DNA from 3 places in the Paenibacillus nitricinens genome. Region 3 is predicted to be linked to each of the others. Evidence: predicted binding sites of a transcription regulator. Region 3 holds the regulator's gene; each other region holds the start of a gene.
The links. Region 3 encodes Rex, which represses fermentation and respiration genes when NADH is low (regulators of the CRP and FNR family bind a similar motif). Its sites were predicted from a motif close to TTGTGAAATATTTCACAA; they were not measured.
Positions count from the first base shown of each region.

Region 1 (5,694 bases), 290 kb from region 3:
CGGCTGGAAGTGTATTGGTTGTGAACGGCACTGTCTGGAGTCCACGGAACCTCCACAAGATGTGAATGCGGCGAATCATGGGCGACAATATAAGTTTCATAACGGCATTCGCCAGAGTATGGTGCTTCAAGCCTTAATTTGGTCCATGTACGAGAATATCGTATTATTCAAACCCTTTTTAGGCGATGAGCCTTTTTTTGACGATGATGATTTGCATACGATATCCTCTTATTTCGTTCCAACTTATCTTAATGAGTTCCACCTTATTGAGCGGTCTAAGCCATGTAAAGAATACAAAGATCAGAATATACGAGTCTTTCAGGAATGGATTTCCGCACCTGATCTTGTCCTCAAATGGAATGGTGGCTTGACGGAAGGCAGATGGATGACCGGTGTTTATATGGATCACTCCCGTTTTGCTGGATTGGGACCTTATTTAAAGGATTCAAAGGGACAGCGGACGTATATGCAGGCTTATGTGCAATAAAGTGAGTTGAAAAAGCACCTTTGTAGGCAAAGGTGCTTTTTTGCGCTTACTATGTATGTACATTCTCCAATCTCGTTCAAAAATAAGATACAATTTCCGTGCGTACAATCACAAGTCAAAGTTCCTTTCAGGGTTAAGGTGAAGAAGTGGATAAGATTTATTCAGAACCTAATCCCATAACCCAAGGAGGAGCTATAATGGAAACTAAACAACTTAATGATAGTATTTCGGATTCGAAACAAGCAGAATCGGTACAGGCTGGGTTTACCCCAGATGCACTGGTGAGGGATATTGTATTGCAATTCCCTAAAGCGGCAGATTATTTTAAAGCAAAACGGATTGATTTTTGTTGCGGTGGAGCTAAACCACTTGCTGAAGCAGCAGCTGAGCGTGGTCTGGATCACGAGATAATCATCGGTGATCTAAACAAGCTGTTCCAAGAGTATCCAGTACCCCAAGAGGAAATCGCTTGGAATACTGCATCCTCAGAAGAGTTAATTGCCCGTATTATTAACAAACACCATCGTTATCTTCGTGAAGAGCTACCCCTCATTAGCCAAAATGTAACTAAAGTGTATCGAGTGCATGGTGGGGATTCTCCCCATTTGGTGGAATTATTTAACTTGTTCAACACACTTAAGGAAGACTTACTTGAGCATACGGCTAAAGAAGAAGAAGATGAGTTTCCTAAGCTGTTGACATACGCTGCTAATCCTAGTGAAGAAGGCCTGACATCGCTTCGGGAGTCATTGTCTGAGCTGGAGAGTGAGCATGATGGTGCGGGCGATATTTTGAGAAAAATACGTAGTGTTACAGATGATTTCACTCCACCGGCGCATGCTTGCACGACCTATCGATTGACATATGCCCGGCTGGAAGAGCTGGAGAGTATGACTTTTGAACACGTACATTTGGAGAATAATATATTGTTCCCTAGGTTTCAGTGAAGATGAATAGTGTTCTAAAGAGTCCCTTAGGGGGCTTTTTTATTTGAGAACATGGCTTGTTTAAGTTATCCTTAAAAAGACAGTATACATAACTTTACAAGCCTGAGACGCTATATGGTCATTAGGCGGGACAAGGCGGTGTCAGGATGCCCATACGATCTTTGTGGAAATTGATGCTAGGTTTAGTCATCGGATTCACAATAGGTGGATGCTCTACTAACAATGACAGCAATAGTAATGCTAATAATGGTGCGGCAGGATTAGAGGGACCGACAATATCGATAAGGGTTGGAGATAATGAACTGCTTACTAAACCATCGGACAGGTTACTTAGCGGGAGTTATAGAAATGGAATATCGCTCATGGAGCTCCTGAAAGGTAGTAATATTGCCACATTTGCGGAGGATAACTCAAGCATTCTTTCGGTAAAGGATTTTTCGCTAGAGTCGGGATTGGTTTGGGAGCTTCAGATGGGCGGTCAAATCATTGGGAATGCGGATTGGAATAATACTGTAGGGTATGATTCACAGCTAGTCTTCACCGCGAAGTCGAAGGATCATCAAGCACCACTTCAAACAGTAAGGCTGACCTTGAACGGTGGAAGTGTAGAAGTAGACCTGCATCATACGTATATTATTTTATTTAGAGAAGATTTAACCGTAAGAGATTTGCTCAAAAGCTGTAGTAGGGTACAATTGGCGGATGATAATAAAAAGGTGCTTTCCGTCAATGATTATACCCCTCTAAGTAATGAAGAATGGAAGCTGAAGGTGAACGGAAAACAACTACTCGATGATGGAATGGATATGAAGCTCAGGGCTCAAGATGAATTGGAGATTTTATTGACTTTACGCTAAAAATCGCACATTAAGCCAGATTAACGGTTGTTCAGAATCGTTAATCTGGCTTTTTATGTGGAAAAGATATCTGACAATTATGAGCACACTAAAGTGTGAAAATATTCACAATTAAAGTGACTGCAATCACAATGATGACTTGAATTTGAAACGTATAATTCCAATATGTAGAAGAGAGATTGATCAGGTATTCATAAGCTTGAGGAGGCACCTAACCATGACAACGATAAGAGAAAAACTAGTATTAGTCGGCAACGGTATGGCAGGCATAGGTACGATTGAGCAGATATTGAAGCTGGGTGGAGCTTATGACATTACGGTTTTTGGAAGTGAACCTCATCCCAATTACAATCGGATCATGTTGTCTTATGTTCTTGAAGGAAGTAAGACCCTTAATGATATCATCCTAAACGACTGGAATTGGTATGAGGACAATAATATAACTCTACACACGGGAACAACGGTGACACGAATTGATGAAGGCTCGAAGCAAGTGGTTACGGATAACGGGATGATAGTCCCCTATGACAAGGTAATTATTGCGACAGGTTCGAATTCGTTTATTCTACCTGTACCTGGCAGTGATAAAGAGGGCGTTGTAGGATTCCGGGATATTTCAGACTGTGATGCGATGCTGTCAGCGGCCAAGCAATACAGCAAAGCAGCTGTTATCGGCGGGGGGTTACTTGGGCTGGAAGCGGCAAAAGGTCTTGTGAACCTAGGCATGGACGTTACCGTAGTTCATTTGATGGAAGATCTGATGGAGCGTCAGCTTGATCGGAATGCCTCCTCGATGCTTCAAGCTGAGCTGGAGCGTCAAGGTGTGAAATTTGCTATGGGCAAACAAACGGTGGAATTGACCGGGGAACAGAGAGTTAGTGGATTGCGCTTCAGCGATGGCAGTATGCTTACAGCGGATTTTGTGGTAATGGCTGTTGGAATCAAACCGAACGTGACGTTGGCAAAAGAAAGCGGAATCTCCGTAAATCGTGGGATCGTGGTGGATGATTATTTGCAAACCTCGATGCAGAATGTTTATTCCATCGGCGAATGTGCCGAGCATCGCGGTATGTGTTACGGGCTGGTGGCTCCATTATTTGAACAAGGCATGGTTCTAGCTAAACATTTATGTGGTAGCAATACCAAGCCTTATGAAGGTTCGATTGTCTCCACGAAGCTTAAAATATCTGGGGTGGATGTATTTTCAGCGGGTGAGTTTTTGGATTCCTCTGATCACACGGTGATCTCAAACAAAGATGAATGGAAGAGAACCTATAAGAAAATTCTGCTCAAAAATAATGTGATTGTCGGTGCAGTATTGTTCGGTGATGTGACGGAGTCCGCCAATTTGCAAAAGCTAGTAAAACAAAGCGCGATAATGACCGATGAAATTTATACTGAAGTCATGGGAACGGGCTGCTGCGGTGGCGGAGCAAAGAAGAGTACATCCGTAGAAGCTATGGCGGACGAAGAAATTGTCTGCGGCTGTAACGGTGTAACTAAAAAAGCGATCGTAGATGCTGTTACTGAACATGGTTTTACTACTGTGGATGAGATCAAAGCATGTACTGGCGCTACTCGCTCTTGTGGTGGTTGCAAACCCGTAGTAGAACAAATCCTGCAATTTGTCTTAGGTGACAGTTTCCAGCAAGCTGCTAAGCAAGGTATTTGTGGGTGCACAACGCTTAACCGTGATGAAATTGTTGCTGAAATCACAGCTAAAGGTCTTAAAACAACAAAAGAGGTCATGAATGTACTCGGATGGAAACAAGAGGAAGGCTGCTCCAAGTGTCGTCCGGCAATTAACTATTATCTAGGAATGATGAACCCTGATACCCATCAGGATGAGAAAGAATCCCGATTTGTAAATGAAAGAATGGGTGCAAATATTCAAAAAGATGGAACCTACACCGTGATACCACGCATGTATGGTGGGGTAACAACACCGGAGGATTTGAAGAAAATCGCCGATGTCTCCCTTAAATATGACGTGAAAGTTGTGAAGGTGACTGGTGGGCAACGCCTGGATCTGATCGGGGTGAAAAAAGAGGATCTGCCGAAAGTATGGGAAGAGCTCGATATGCCATCAGGTTATGGTTATGCCAAATCGCTACGTACGGTTAAGACTTGTGTGGGTTCGCAGTTCTGCCGTTTCGGCACACAGGATTCGCTGGCAATGGGCGCGCTCATAGAACGTAAGTATGAACGTCTTGATTTTCCCGCCAAGTTTAAAATAGCTGTCAACGGCTGTCCACGTAACTGTGCGGAATCCTGCACGAAGGATATTGGCATCGTCGGTAATGATGGTGGTTGGGAAGTGTTTATCGGTGGTAACGGTGGGATCAAGCCAAGGATCGCTGACTCTTTCTGCAAAATTAAGACCGATGATGAGTTGATCGAGGTGTGCTCCGCTGTGATGCAATATTACCGTGAGACCGGCAATTATTTGGAAAGAACCTCCGAGTGGGTTGAGCGTATGGGACTTGAGCAGATTCAAACGGTCATTTTGGATAATGAAGATAACCGCAAAGAGCTGGCAGCACGGATTGACTTTGCTCTCACTCAGGTTACGGATCCTTGGAAAAAAATGCTCAATGACAGCAGCACTCGTACTGCGCTTTTTGAAGAAACAAGAGTCTAGCGGATATAACGCACACAGAAGGGGAGAGAGCAATGAATAAGACCACACAAACGTATGCAATAGGATCAGTACAGGATCTCCTGTTACAAATTGGCCGGGTAGTTGTGGCTGGAAATGTGGAACTGGCTGTATTTCGTACCTCTGACGGAGCGATTTATGCGCTTGAGAATCGGAGTCCTCATCCAAAAGGGGGGCCGCTTGCTGAAGGAATCGTTTCGGGTCACTTTCTTTATGATCCGCTGTATGATTGGAAAATAGATCTTCGCACGGGTGAAGTTCAGGCACCGGATCAAGGTATCGTTGTGACTTATCCAGTCTCCCTTGACGGAGACATTGTGACAGTGAGCTTGTAGACACCGAAGCTTGTAGTAAAGGATGAAATAGAAAACGGTGGGGTGGAGTATTATGTTTACTCAGAGTGTGGAGAACATTGTCGAGGCGGCAGTCAGTAAGCGTGACCAAATGAATGAAAGTTTACCAAGATATTTTCTGGCAGCCCTTTTGGCAGGGGCATATGTAGGCATTGGGATTATCCTTATTTTCTCGCTGGGAGCGCCTCTAGCGGCTGCCAAATCGCCCTTCCAACCCCTCATTATGGGTGCATCCTTCGGTATTGCCTTGACTCTTGTTGTGTTTGCAGGCTCAGAGCTGTTTACCGGAAATAATATGTTCTTTACGGTTAGTACACTAGCTGGTAGAACAAGTATCTGGGATACTGTTAAGAACTGGGTGCTTGTGTTTGTAGGGAATGTGGTAGGGGCA
Region 1 is NZ_CP183948.1:4,849,372-4,855,065, reverse strand. Features, by position in the region: gene ACN6KS_RS21680 (hypothetical protein) at 1-487, shown strand, start outside; gene ric (iron-sulfur cluster repair di-iron protein) at 685-1,434, shown strand; gene ACN6KS_RS21670 (hypothetical protein) at 1,581-2,291, shown strand; gene nirB (nitrite reductase large subunit NirB) at 2,509-4,932, shown strand; gene nirD (nitrite reductase small subunit NirD) at 4,965-5,285, shown strand; gene ACN6KS_RS21655 (formate/nitrite transporter family protein) at 5,338-5,694, shown strand, end outside.
Region 1: the regulator Rex is predicted to act here: its motif matches at 2,385-2,402, upstream of nirB (nitrite reductase large subunit NirB).

Region 2 (5,694 bases), 3.0 Mb from region 3:
ATGTAGTGTTCGAGGTTGGAGCCTCTGAAGATGTCATTCCGAATTGGAAAGAACAGGGGATAACGGCAGATGTTATCGTGGTCGATCCACCGCGTAAGGGCTGTGATCCACGGTTGTTGGAGACGATTCTAGCGATGAAGCCGGAGCGTGTGGTGTATGTGTCGTGTAATCCATCCACATTGGCAAGGGACTTGCGGGTGCTCGAAGATGGCGGGTACAGAACAGTGGAGGTAACTCCGGTGGATATGTTCCCGCATACGGTGCATGTGGAATCGGTGGCGTTGCTGGTAATGGAGTAGCTTTAAGCTACAGTTACCTGATAATTTATTAAAGGCTCAAGCTTTAAAATGCTTGAGTCTTTTTGTTTGTTTTGAGATTGTTTATTATTTTCTTGAATATCGTTAACAAACGAATTGACTGTTAATTGTTAGGGAATTATCCGATATAGTTTGTATGAAGGATAAGAAACCTTTATATATCAGTTAAAAAAATAGAAACTTTACGATAGTAGGAGAATCGCATGGAGTATAAAAGAAAGTTATTTGAAGAGTTTTTTGAACTTGAGAATTATGATATTGAAGATGAAATAATAGAAATTATTAATAGGTTTCGACAGTATAGACCAAATGAGGTTTTTTGGTTAATAAATAGTCTGATTATGGACAACACGAGATATGCTTTTGAAAATAGAGACAAACGGGTTTCTCCAAAATTGGTAAATAGATTATTTTATTTGTATAAAAAGAATTCAGTTATTAGTAGCAATATGAAAATTAAGAACAGACCCAACGAGTTAGAGTGGTTGAGGAAAAAGTTCATTAAAATAGTAAACTATTATTGTATGGAACAGTTTAATCAGAAAGAAGAGCAAGAAGATATTCATATGTCTTTACGAAATTTCCACTCCCAAAATTTTATAAATTACCATTTTGATTATCCAAATACCTCTTGGTTCCAATACCTGCGTGTTTTAGAAATCAACAGTAAAGTTATTGATGAAATTTTTATAAAAGATAATCTGACAACTCTAGAAATAGAAAAAGGTCTATTAATTTGCATTCTATATGATTTTATATATCAAGCTTGTCAACAAAATATACTTAATGACTTATTGTACGAAAAAGAGAAATATAAATTCGAAAACTTTTTGACTAGCTTTTCCATAAAACAATTTTCGCGAATTTTAAGAAGATTTGGAATTAGGGATAAAGAGTTTATTAGTAGATTTTTCCCTGTTTTAAGAAATGAAGAAGAGATAAAAGTGAGTTATCCGACTGATAAATATTATAAAGAAGAGTTCTCCATAGGGACTTGTGATAATGAAAGAATATTTTTCCCCCGCTCAAATTTTGTACTTGATGAGTTCTGGAATTATATATTAGAACGTGAAGAAATGATTGGTAGGAAAGATGAATTTGTTGAAGATTATACTATTATGTTGTTGGCAAACTTTTTTGGAGAAGAGAATATATATTATAATTTGTTCGATGAAAATGGCGCGGAACAAGATATTATTGTTCTTAGTGGAGAATATATATTGTGTTTTGAGTGCAAATCTGAAGTATTAAAAGAACCATTTAGAGATTCTAATAAGTCTGAAAAAAGAATGCAACAAAACTTTAACCGAGTTATTCAAAAAGCCTATAAGCAAGGGTGGAGGGTTAAAGATAACATTAGAAATAAAATGTGTAAGTATTACGACAATGATAAGAGAGATTCCCGAAAGATGGTATTGGATTTGAGTGAGTATGACCATACGAAAGTGATTATGGTATGTGTAACTATTAATAATTACTTAAATCTATCTAATCGTGTTAATATGTACCTTAAATTTGAAGATGATGAAAAAACCTATCCTTGGGTTATTGATATATTTAGTTTGGAGCATATCTTTAATAAAATAAGGTCTATTAATAGAGATAAGAGATACTTTATTAAGTATGTTAGGGATAGAATCAAATCTTATCTAGGTGTTCAAGCTATGGGAGCGGAAGAGTTGGAGTGCTTTGGGTATTATTTGCGTTATGGAAAATTTGATGACTCTCTAGATGGTTGGGTAATTACAAATTTAGGGAATGGGTATGCAACATTTGTTCTAGATTATATACCTAGACCGGAGATTGATTTAATGTATTTATATTTTTGGGAACTCACATCTATTACTCAACAAGATTAAGTTGAGCAAATCTCATTTTATATTAAAGCTGTACTTCCTGTCACCTCAACACATGTGGAGTCGGTGGCGTTGTTGGTGAGGGATGTAACAGTGATTCAACCCCCTTTACTTACTTGAGTTTTCCAGTGTGGTACAGAATGAAACCTTGGTGGCACAGATAGAGGAGATCAGACTTGATGTGAAATTGATGGGCAAATCTACCGGATTTGAGCCTGATGAAAAGAAGAAATCATGTAATTTGAAGTGATCCTGTCAAGTAGACATCAAATAAAAAGTAATATTTAAGCAGCCTGAGTTCGGTATCTATAGGGACTTAGGTTGTTTAGTTTTGCTTGGAAACGTGCACAGTTGTAAAAGCGAATGTATAGATAATAAAAGTACGAATAGCTTGTCCTATTTTACTCTTTGCCCCCGTCCCTAAGCATAAAGAATAAGCCTGCTGGATGGTAGTGTTTTTGCCGTCCAGGGGCTAGTTCTCCCGGCTACCATCATCTTAAAACACCTATAAAAAATAGGCCAACCAGAAGTTCCTGGCTGACCTAATAATACGAAATAAGTTTACTCTGCTACAACTTGTTTGCCTGCAATTCGGCCGAATGTGAAGATATCAGCGATGGCATTACCGCCAAGACGGTTTGCACCATGAATGACCCCTGTTACTTCACCTGCAGCGAACAACCCAGGGATGACTTCACCTTTTTCATTCAATACGCGAGTCTTCTCGTCGATCACCAATCCGCCCATTGTATGGTGAACGGATGGTACAGCTTTTTCGATGTAGTAAGGGCCTTTTTCAAGAGATTTCAATCCACCGCGATGTTTGAAATCAAGGTCTTTACCTGTTTTCGCATAATCATTTACTTTATTAATTGTTTCTTTCAAAGTGTTCACGTCAATTTTGAAGAAATCAGCCGCCTCTTCAATCGTATCGGCTTTAAAGAGCAAGCCTTGTTTAACGAGTTGATCGTATTCGTCTTGATGAACTTCGATCGTTTTACCGATATCCTCAATGCCTTGATTCCATAATTGATACGTATATCCGCCCGTCTGGGCAAGAATTGCTTTAGAAATAACGTCACGACGTTCTAATTCCTCAACGAAGCGCTTGCCTTCTTGGTTAATCAGGATCGCACCATCGAAGCGGGAGTCTGCAACCAGGGAAATAACACCTGTCTCAGGATTACAGATTGGATACGTTTGAATATTCTCCATGTTTGTCAGCTTGGCGCCAATCGTTTCTGCCATAACGATACCGTCACCTGTAGATCCTGGTGTATCGGTAGACATATATTTTTCATCCATTTTAGGGTTATACTTTTTACGCATCTCTACATTGGATCCAAAACCACCGGTAGCGATGATGATGCCTTTGTTCGCATGGAAGGTGATCTTGTCGCCAGTACCCGAAGTCGCAGTTACACCGGTTACTTTGCCGCTTTCGTCCTTCAGCAAGGTTTCGGCTTTCATATTCGTTTTGATCGTGATTTGGTCAGCGTCTGTTTTGGCTTTTAACTTGGTAATCAATTCAGAACCTGTATGACCTACAGGGATCAACGCACGTTTTCTGGAATGGCCTCCAAATTGGAACAGATGATCAGGTAAGAACTCTACCTTGATATCATCCCGCAGCCATTCGGCAGATGCTAGTGCATTGTCGGCAAGAATACGAACCATCTTAGGATCCCCGAGGTTGTCTCCGCCTTTCATCGTATCATCATAGAACAAGTCAGCCGTGTCATCAGTGATGCCAAGAGCACGTTCAACCCAGTTGTCCGGCGCATTCATCTCACCACCGGAGATCAATGTGTTGCCGCCAACAGCTGGCATTTTCTCGAGCAGAACTACATTAGCTCCAGCGCTGTTCGCTTCGATAGCCGCACTAAAGCCAGCACCTCCGGCACCGATGACGACAACATCATAGGTTTGCTCGGCTTCTTCTTTATCTTTGCTTCCACTGACTGCAGCGCCAGCGACAAGAGTAAGTCCAGACTTCGTAATTGCATCTTGAATGGCTTCTAGATATCCTTTGCTTGTAGCCGTAGATCCGCTGATGGCATCAACTTTTGCGCTGTTAGTTGCCATGACATCTTCCTTAAGCTGCGTATAAACAGGTTCTGCAAGTACTTCATTTTCCTTATGCTCTGTTACTTTAATGTCAGTGATCTTGTTATCTAATAAGGAAACTTGTACTTTAATATCTCCATGTTTACCTTGCCCAACTCCTTCAAAGACTTGAACTCCGTTTGCATCTGCAGCGGGTGCTGCATCTTTACCGCCGCAGGCAGCAAGTGTGAACATAAGACTGAGGACTAGCAGAATAGATAACAGCTTTTTCGTGTGAGTTCGCATAATATCTCCTTCATTCTGTTGTGAATTGGTTACATACACTAGGGAGAGGAAGATTTGCTAGGCAAATCCTTTATCTCTAGCCTAGACATGAATAGTATTTCATGTGAAAATATGCACAAGACCTATTATAGATTTAGTACAGCATTATGTATTTGCACAGATTAGCGTTTTTTTGTCTTTTTCGGGCATGTAAGAAACGGATATTGTGAAGGGCTATGATTACAATGAAAACAATTCACTTAAAAATTACGTTAATCGCAGGAGGCTGCTTCTTGCTGCTGTTCGTTGCATTGCTTGTAACAATATATTTGGAGATGAACCATACGGTTGTCCCTTTGAATAAGAACTTGACGCAGCAAGTGGTTACTGCACGCAGTGACCAGATCGATTATTGGTTTAATCAGCGCATCGGTGAGATAGACATGCTTGCTTCTCTAGCTTCGGACCATCATTGGACACGGGATGAATTGCTGCAAGAGATCAATAAGTTCGAGGCGAAAAAGCAAGTAGAGTACGAATCCATACGCGTGGTGGATATTCACGGAAATTCCTGGTCAGCAAGGGACAAGCCTTTTTCGATACTAAACCGACCCTACTATCGAAAACTACTGCTAAATTCAGATTCCAATTATGTGGTGAGCAATCCGATCGTATCCAAAGCGAATGCAGCTGAAATCGTCGTTATTCTCTATCGTGTGAATCCATCGGTGAATGATGAGGTAGCTTATATTGCCGCAGCCGTCTCCGTCAAGAAGATGAAGGAGATTGCTCAAGATGTAATGCTATATGACCAGTCAGGCCAGCTTATCATCGATTGCAGAGAGCTGGGTGAAGGAGATGGAGCGGAGGATGCAGCAGATAAGAAGAACATGAGTGTATTTGAGGCTCCAATTCAAAATGTGGAAGGCTGGAAGCTCGTACTCGAAGTGCCGAATTCAAGTCTATCGCTAGCGGTGATCAAAACCCAGCGGACTGCATTGCTGGTAGGCATTCTTATCGGTAGTGCGGTTATCGTCTTTCTGATGCTGCTTGCTTCTTCCATTATTCGTCCCATTCAGTCGCTTCGCCAGGTAATGGAAAATGTGCAGAATGGCAACCAAACCATACGGGCAGATGTTACGCGCTCGGATGAGATCGGCGATCTTGGGCGAAGCTTCAATGACATGCTT
Region 2 is NZ_CP183948.1:786,795-792,488, forward strand. Features, by position in the region: gene rlmD (23S rRNA (uracil(1939)-C(5))-methyltransferase RlmD) at 1-299, shown strand, start outside; gene ACN6KS_RS03550 (hypothetical protein) at 521-2,176, shown strand; gene ACN6KS_RS03555 (hypothetical protein) at 2,458-2,538, opposite strand; gene ACN6KS_RS03560 (flavocytochrome c) at 2,735-4,525, opposite strand; gene ACN6KS_RS03565 (sensor histidine kinase) at 4,798-5,694, shown strand, end outside.
Region 2: the regulator Rex is predicted to act here: its motif matches at 4,627-4,644, upstream of ACN6KS_RS03560 (flavocytochrome c).

Region 3 (5,694 bases):
ATCATCTGGAGGACGTGGCTGGCAAGCATTTAGGCATGCATATGAAGCATTTCACGGTGGCACATACACTATCGCGTCTTTATAAGGATAGTCGAAATGGCCAACTTCCTACGCTTCGCCAAATGCTTCAGTCATCAGGCAGTGAGGAAGCTTCTGAATGGAGCGGAGTGATCGATAGAATCTATCCGGACCTGCTTACCATAAAAGAAACCTGGGATCTGCTTAGTGATAAACTATTCAGCCTCTTGCCGGAACGCAGCGATGCAGCAGCGGGAGAAGCTGGCCAGTTAGTCATGCGGCTACTTCCTACCCGTAAACCGAAAGATTGGGATGAATTGGTTGCTTTAGAGAATACTATGAATCTGACATTAAGCGAAATTATCCGTAAAGGTGATAAAATGCTTAATGAAATGCGAGATCAAGAAGGTCAATCTTCCTCAGATAGTCTAGTTACCGATATTAGCGGCTTATTTAAGGATTTAGCTTCAATACGTGAGCAAGTACGGTTTTTTATGGGATTAAACGATGAGAATGTAGTATATTGGCTGGAGGCGAATGGAAATTATCGCAGTAAATCGCTACAGCTGTATGCCGTTCCTGTTGATGTCAGTACTCAGCTTAAGGAGCTGTTTTTCGACAAAAAGAAAAGTATCGTGCTAACTTCGGCGACACTCTCTGTTGATAAATCGTTCCAGTTTATGATTGATAATCTCGGACTTAATGAAGCTGCGGAAGAGGGGCGTCTGATGACATCACTCCTGCCTTCTCCTTTTAAGTATCGGGAGCAGGCGCTGTTAGTTATTCCACGGGATTTCCCTAGTGTGAAGGGCAGTGTGGGCGATGCCCGATTTGTTGATACACTCGTACAATCACTAGCAGAAGCAGCGACTACAACACGCGGGCGGATGCTTGTCCTGTTTACTTCTTACAAGATGCTACGCCAGGTTTACGATCCTTTGAAAGAGGCTCTAGCCTCACAAGAGATCACGGTGCTGGGTCAAGGCGTGGAGGGGGGCAGCCGTAGCAAGCTGATCCGCCGTTTTCAGGACAGTGCAGCCTCTGTACTGTTAGGAACAAGCAGTTTTTGGGAGGGTGTTGATATTCCGGGTGAAGCATTAACATGCTTGGCCATCGTGAGGCTCCCGTTTCAACCGCCAAACCATCCCCTAGCGGAAGCGAAGTCTGAGTTATTACAAGCCCAGAAAAAGAATCCGTTCATGAAGTTGTCTGTTCCTCAGGCGGTTATTCGCTTTAAGCAAGGATTTGGAAGGCTGGTGCGGACAGCGCAAGATCGGGGTATTGTTATTGTGTATGACACTAGGGTGATCGAATCTCACTATGGGAAATATTTCCTCTATTCGTTGCCTGGCCCAAAAATGGAGCATATGCTTACGGATCAAATGGTTCCTCGTATAGCGGAGTGGTTGGAAGACGGAGGCGTTTCTTAAAAAGAACGTCATCGATCATATTAATCACTCTACAATGAAGGGCGGTATAAGAATACCGCTCTTCATTGAGACGAGGTACACGAATTAGTATAAGGTTAGTAAAGAATATTACTTACATTAGGAGGTAAATTATGAAATCGGAAAAAATATCAGAAGCCGTTGTTCGCAGACTTCCTGTGTACTTACGTTTCCTAAATGATCTACAGAAACGTGAAATATTAACCGTTTCCTCTCAAGAGCTAGGACAGAAACTTGATTTGAATCCCGCTCAAATTCGCAAAGATTTAGCTTATTTTGGAGATTTCGGCAGAAAAGGTATCGGGTATGACGTAACTTATCTTATTGAGAAAATCCGTCATATTCTGAAGCTGGATCAACAACTGAATGTGGCTTTAGTGGGTGCCGGTAACCTTGGACATGCATTATCTAATTATAATGCTTATTTGAAAGATACTATGAAGATTACCGCTATATTTGATTCCTATGCGCCTAAGGTAGGGCGGAAAATCAACTCACTTACCGTTCAACCGATGGAGGAGCTTGGTCAGACGGTTCGTGAGCAAGGTATTCGAATTGGGATAATTACAGTACCTGATTCAGAAGCGCAGAATGTAGCGGATATTCTCATTGAGTCTGGCATTGAGGCGATTTTAAATTTTGCACCAGTGATTCTAAAAACACCATCGAATATCCGGGTTCATGCTGCTGATTTTACAACAGATTTGCAAAGCCTTGCTTATTATTTGAAGGATGGAAAGGAAGAAAGCAGAAATGAAGAGCAATAAAACGATTATCAAGGGCGGGCGTTTTCTTACTCCGGGAACGGATGAGCCGGTTCTTAGTGGATATATGACTATTGAAGATGATTTGATCACTTACATAGGAAAAGAAGAGCCTTTAATAGAAGACGATGTGCAAGTTGTTGATGGCAGTCGTCTGTTGTTTATGCCAGGTCTGGTAAACACGCATGGCCATGCCGCAATGTCATTGCTTCGTGGTTATGGAGATGACTTAGCGCTTCAGGTGTGGCTTCAGGAGAAGATGTGGCCGATGGAAGAGAAGTTCACCGGAGAAGATGTATACTGGGGAACCTCCTTGTCTGTACTTGAAATGCTGAAAGGTGGCACTACAACCTTCCTGGATATGTATGATCATATGGACCGAGTAGCGGAGGTCGTCGAATTATCAGGTATTCGTTCCGTACTAATGAGAGGCGTAATCGGTCTATGTCCAGAAGAAGTACAAAATCAGAAGCTTGCGGAAGCGGTTTCTTTTGCGCGTAACTGGCATGGTAAGGCTGAAGGTAGAATTACGACAATGATCTCGCCACATGCCCCATATACATGCCCACCAGACTTCTTTGTTAAGTTTGTGCAGGCGGCTCATGATTTGAATTTACCGATGCATACCCATATGTCCGAAACGAAACGCGAAGTGGAGCAGAATGTGGTGGATTACGGACTGCGGCCAGTAGCGCATTTAGAGAAGCTTGGAATGTTCACACGTCCGTCTATAATCGCTCATGGTGTTCATTTGAATGATGAAGAGATCGAGATACTGGCTCGTCATGATGTAGGTGTATCCCATAACCCTGGAAGCAATCTTAAGCTGGCTAGTGGAGTTGCTCGAGTTACGGATCTTCTAAAGGCCGGAGTGAAGGTGTCACTGGGTACAGATGGAGCGGCAAGTAATAATAATTTGGATATGTTTGAAGAAATGCGTCTTGCAGCACTCATCCATAAAGGTGTAAGTGGTGATCCTACGGCTGTTCCGGCTCCGGAAGCTCTACGTATGGCTACGGAGTATGGCGCGAAGTCTATCTTTTTAAATGATGTGGGTAGACTCGCTGTAGGTATGAAAGCTGACTTTATTGCTATTGATATAGACCAGCCGCATTTGCTCCCACACACAGATCTGTTGTCTCACGCTGTTTATTCTGCCAGTGCCAAGGATGTTGAGCATGTATGGGTGAATGGTAAACAGGTTGTTAAACATGGACAATGTGTAACGCTAGATGAGGAAGCCATCCGTCGTAAGGCGCAAGAAGCCTTTGATGGACTGCTAAAACGATAGTCTAAATCATAACAAATAACTGAAAGGCTGTGACTTTCTGCAATTGCAAAGTTACAGCCTTTTGTGTTTCTGATCATTAGATCATTGAACGAGATATGAAACTTTGGATAAACACACGGGTGTGTTATATAATCAAAAAAGATATATTACTAGAAAGGGAGCTGTACCTTGAAGAAAAGGAAAAAATGGATCCTCCTGGGGTCAGTTCTGATTCTGCTCCTTCTGTTCGGACTCATCCAGTTCTATGCTTATATTATGAAAGATCAATGGAACGAGCGAGATATCGCTAAGGATGTCGCCAAAACCAGCGCGGGTCTAACAGAGGTAACTAAAGCACAGAAATCCGTGTGGGATGAAAATGCAGTCTACTGGGTCTTAACAGGGAAGAATGAATCCGGGACCGAGTTGATGGTTTGGGTACGCTTTACTGTAGATGGGAAGTTTGCCGAAGGCGCTGACGCAGTATTCGCCGAGGAACTAAGTAAAGGGACCTCTGAAGAAAAAATGCGTAGTCTTATAAAAGCCGATCTCCCGGATATTAGCATTGAACGGTTGTTACCGGGGGTGTATAACGGAGAGTATGCTTGGCAGCTTTTTTATAAACAAAGCGGTCGGTATTATTATCAATTTTATCGGTTCTCAGATGGGGCTCGAATGGGTGAAGGATACAGTTTACCTAGCCGCTAAGTTAAACAAAATTACTTTAGGAGAAACAAGCGGACTATTTATGGTTCGCTTGTTTTTATATAACATATTAGATTGATACACTAAAAGTATACGTTATGTGATATACTATAAGAGTAGTTTTTATATATTGTCGTCAAAGCCGCATACGAAAATAGGCCTGTTAATTAGAGATAAAGGCCTGTTTTTGTCGAAATAAATCAATATTTTTAATGAAATGGAAATATTTAAAAAATAAAATTTTAAATATATTCACACTTTTTATCATTTTCGTATATACACCTGTGATATACTACTGTTTGTAATTAGAAGAGTAATAGTAGAACGTTAGGCTCTGATGAGCATTAACGGCTGTGATTTTGGATCATCCTGTTTATCGTTTTGTCATCTTTGAGAGGAGGACGTTTCTTGAAATTACGTCTTGTACCTGTACTGATAACGTCTCTACTGTCCGCTACGCTATTATTCGGAGGATTCTTTTTATATCGTCAGTTTGCTTTACAGGAACCACTCCAAAAGATAGTATCAGGCTATGAAGGAGTGAATACTTCACATATTAGTATTAACCGTGATGAGGTCACTTTGAAACTTGAATTACAGCCGGGCACGAATTTACGTGATCTGGTATCGTATGTTTCCAAAGAAGGAAAATCAGTGATTGAGGGTCGTAAACTTAAACTGGATGTGGAGCAAAACTCCAGTGAATTATTGGATAATTACTGGGATAAAGCGTTGTTCTCTGTAGCTGAAGCGATGGAGAGCCGTAAATATACTCTTATACCTGCTGAACTTGATAGATTGAAAGAGCAGAATACCGACTATAAAGATGTGATAGCAACAACTGAAATCGACGACACAAACGTGTATGTAAGCTTGAGTAACGGGAAAGAAAGCAAATTTATAATTTTACCACGCAAACCTGCGACCTTGGGGGTATGGAATAATGCCTAAATACCTTAAAGAAATTTTAATCGGATTTATTCCTGTACTGTTTATTTTCATGGCTTTTTTAGGTATTAATATATTCCCTATAGTTATAGCAGCTGGGATGCTTACTGCACTACTTATCATTGCTCATTTACGTGGCGGGCTTACGGTGAACGCCGGTGCTGGAAAGAAACGCAAGAAGGAAGGACCTTCAAAACTCACTTTTGAAGAAATTGGTGGGCAAGACAATGCAAAGCAGGAGCTCCGTGAAGCACTCGATTTCTTGATCCGGCATGAGGAAATCAGTAAATTTGGGATTCGTCCTTTGAAAGGGATTCTGCTTACAGGCCCTCCAGGAACAGGTAAGACCCTTATGGCTAGAGCGGCAGCCCATTATACAAACTCAGTATTCGTAGCTGCATCAGGCAGTGAATTTGTGGAAATGTATGTGGGTGTCGGTGCTGGCCGTATTCGTGATTTGTTTAAGGATGCACGTACCCGTGCCGCTAAAGAGAACAAGCAAAGCGCTATTATTTTCATAGACGAAATTGATGTAATTGGC
Region 3 is NZ_CP183948.1:4,554,694-4,560,387, reverse strand. Features, by position in the region: gene dinG (ATP-dependent DNA helicase DinG) at 1-1,448, shown strand, start outside; gene ACN6KS_RS20250 (redox-sensing transcriptional repressor Rex) at 1,580-2,233, shown strand; gene ACN6KS_RS20245 (amidohydrolase) at 2,220-3,521, shown strand; gene ACN6KS_RS20240 (cell wall elongation regulator TseB-like domain-containing protein) at 3,690-4,208, shown strand; gene ACN6KS_RS20235 (hypothetical protein) at 4,614-5,156, shown strand; gene ACN6KS_RS20230 (AAA family ATPase) at 5,149-5,694, shown strand, end outside.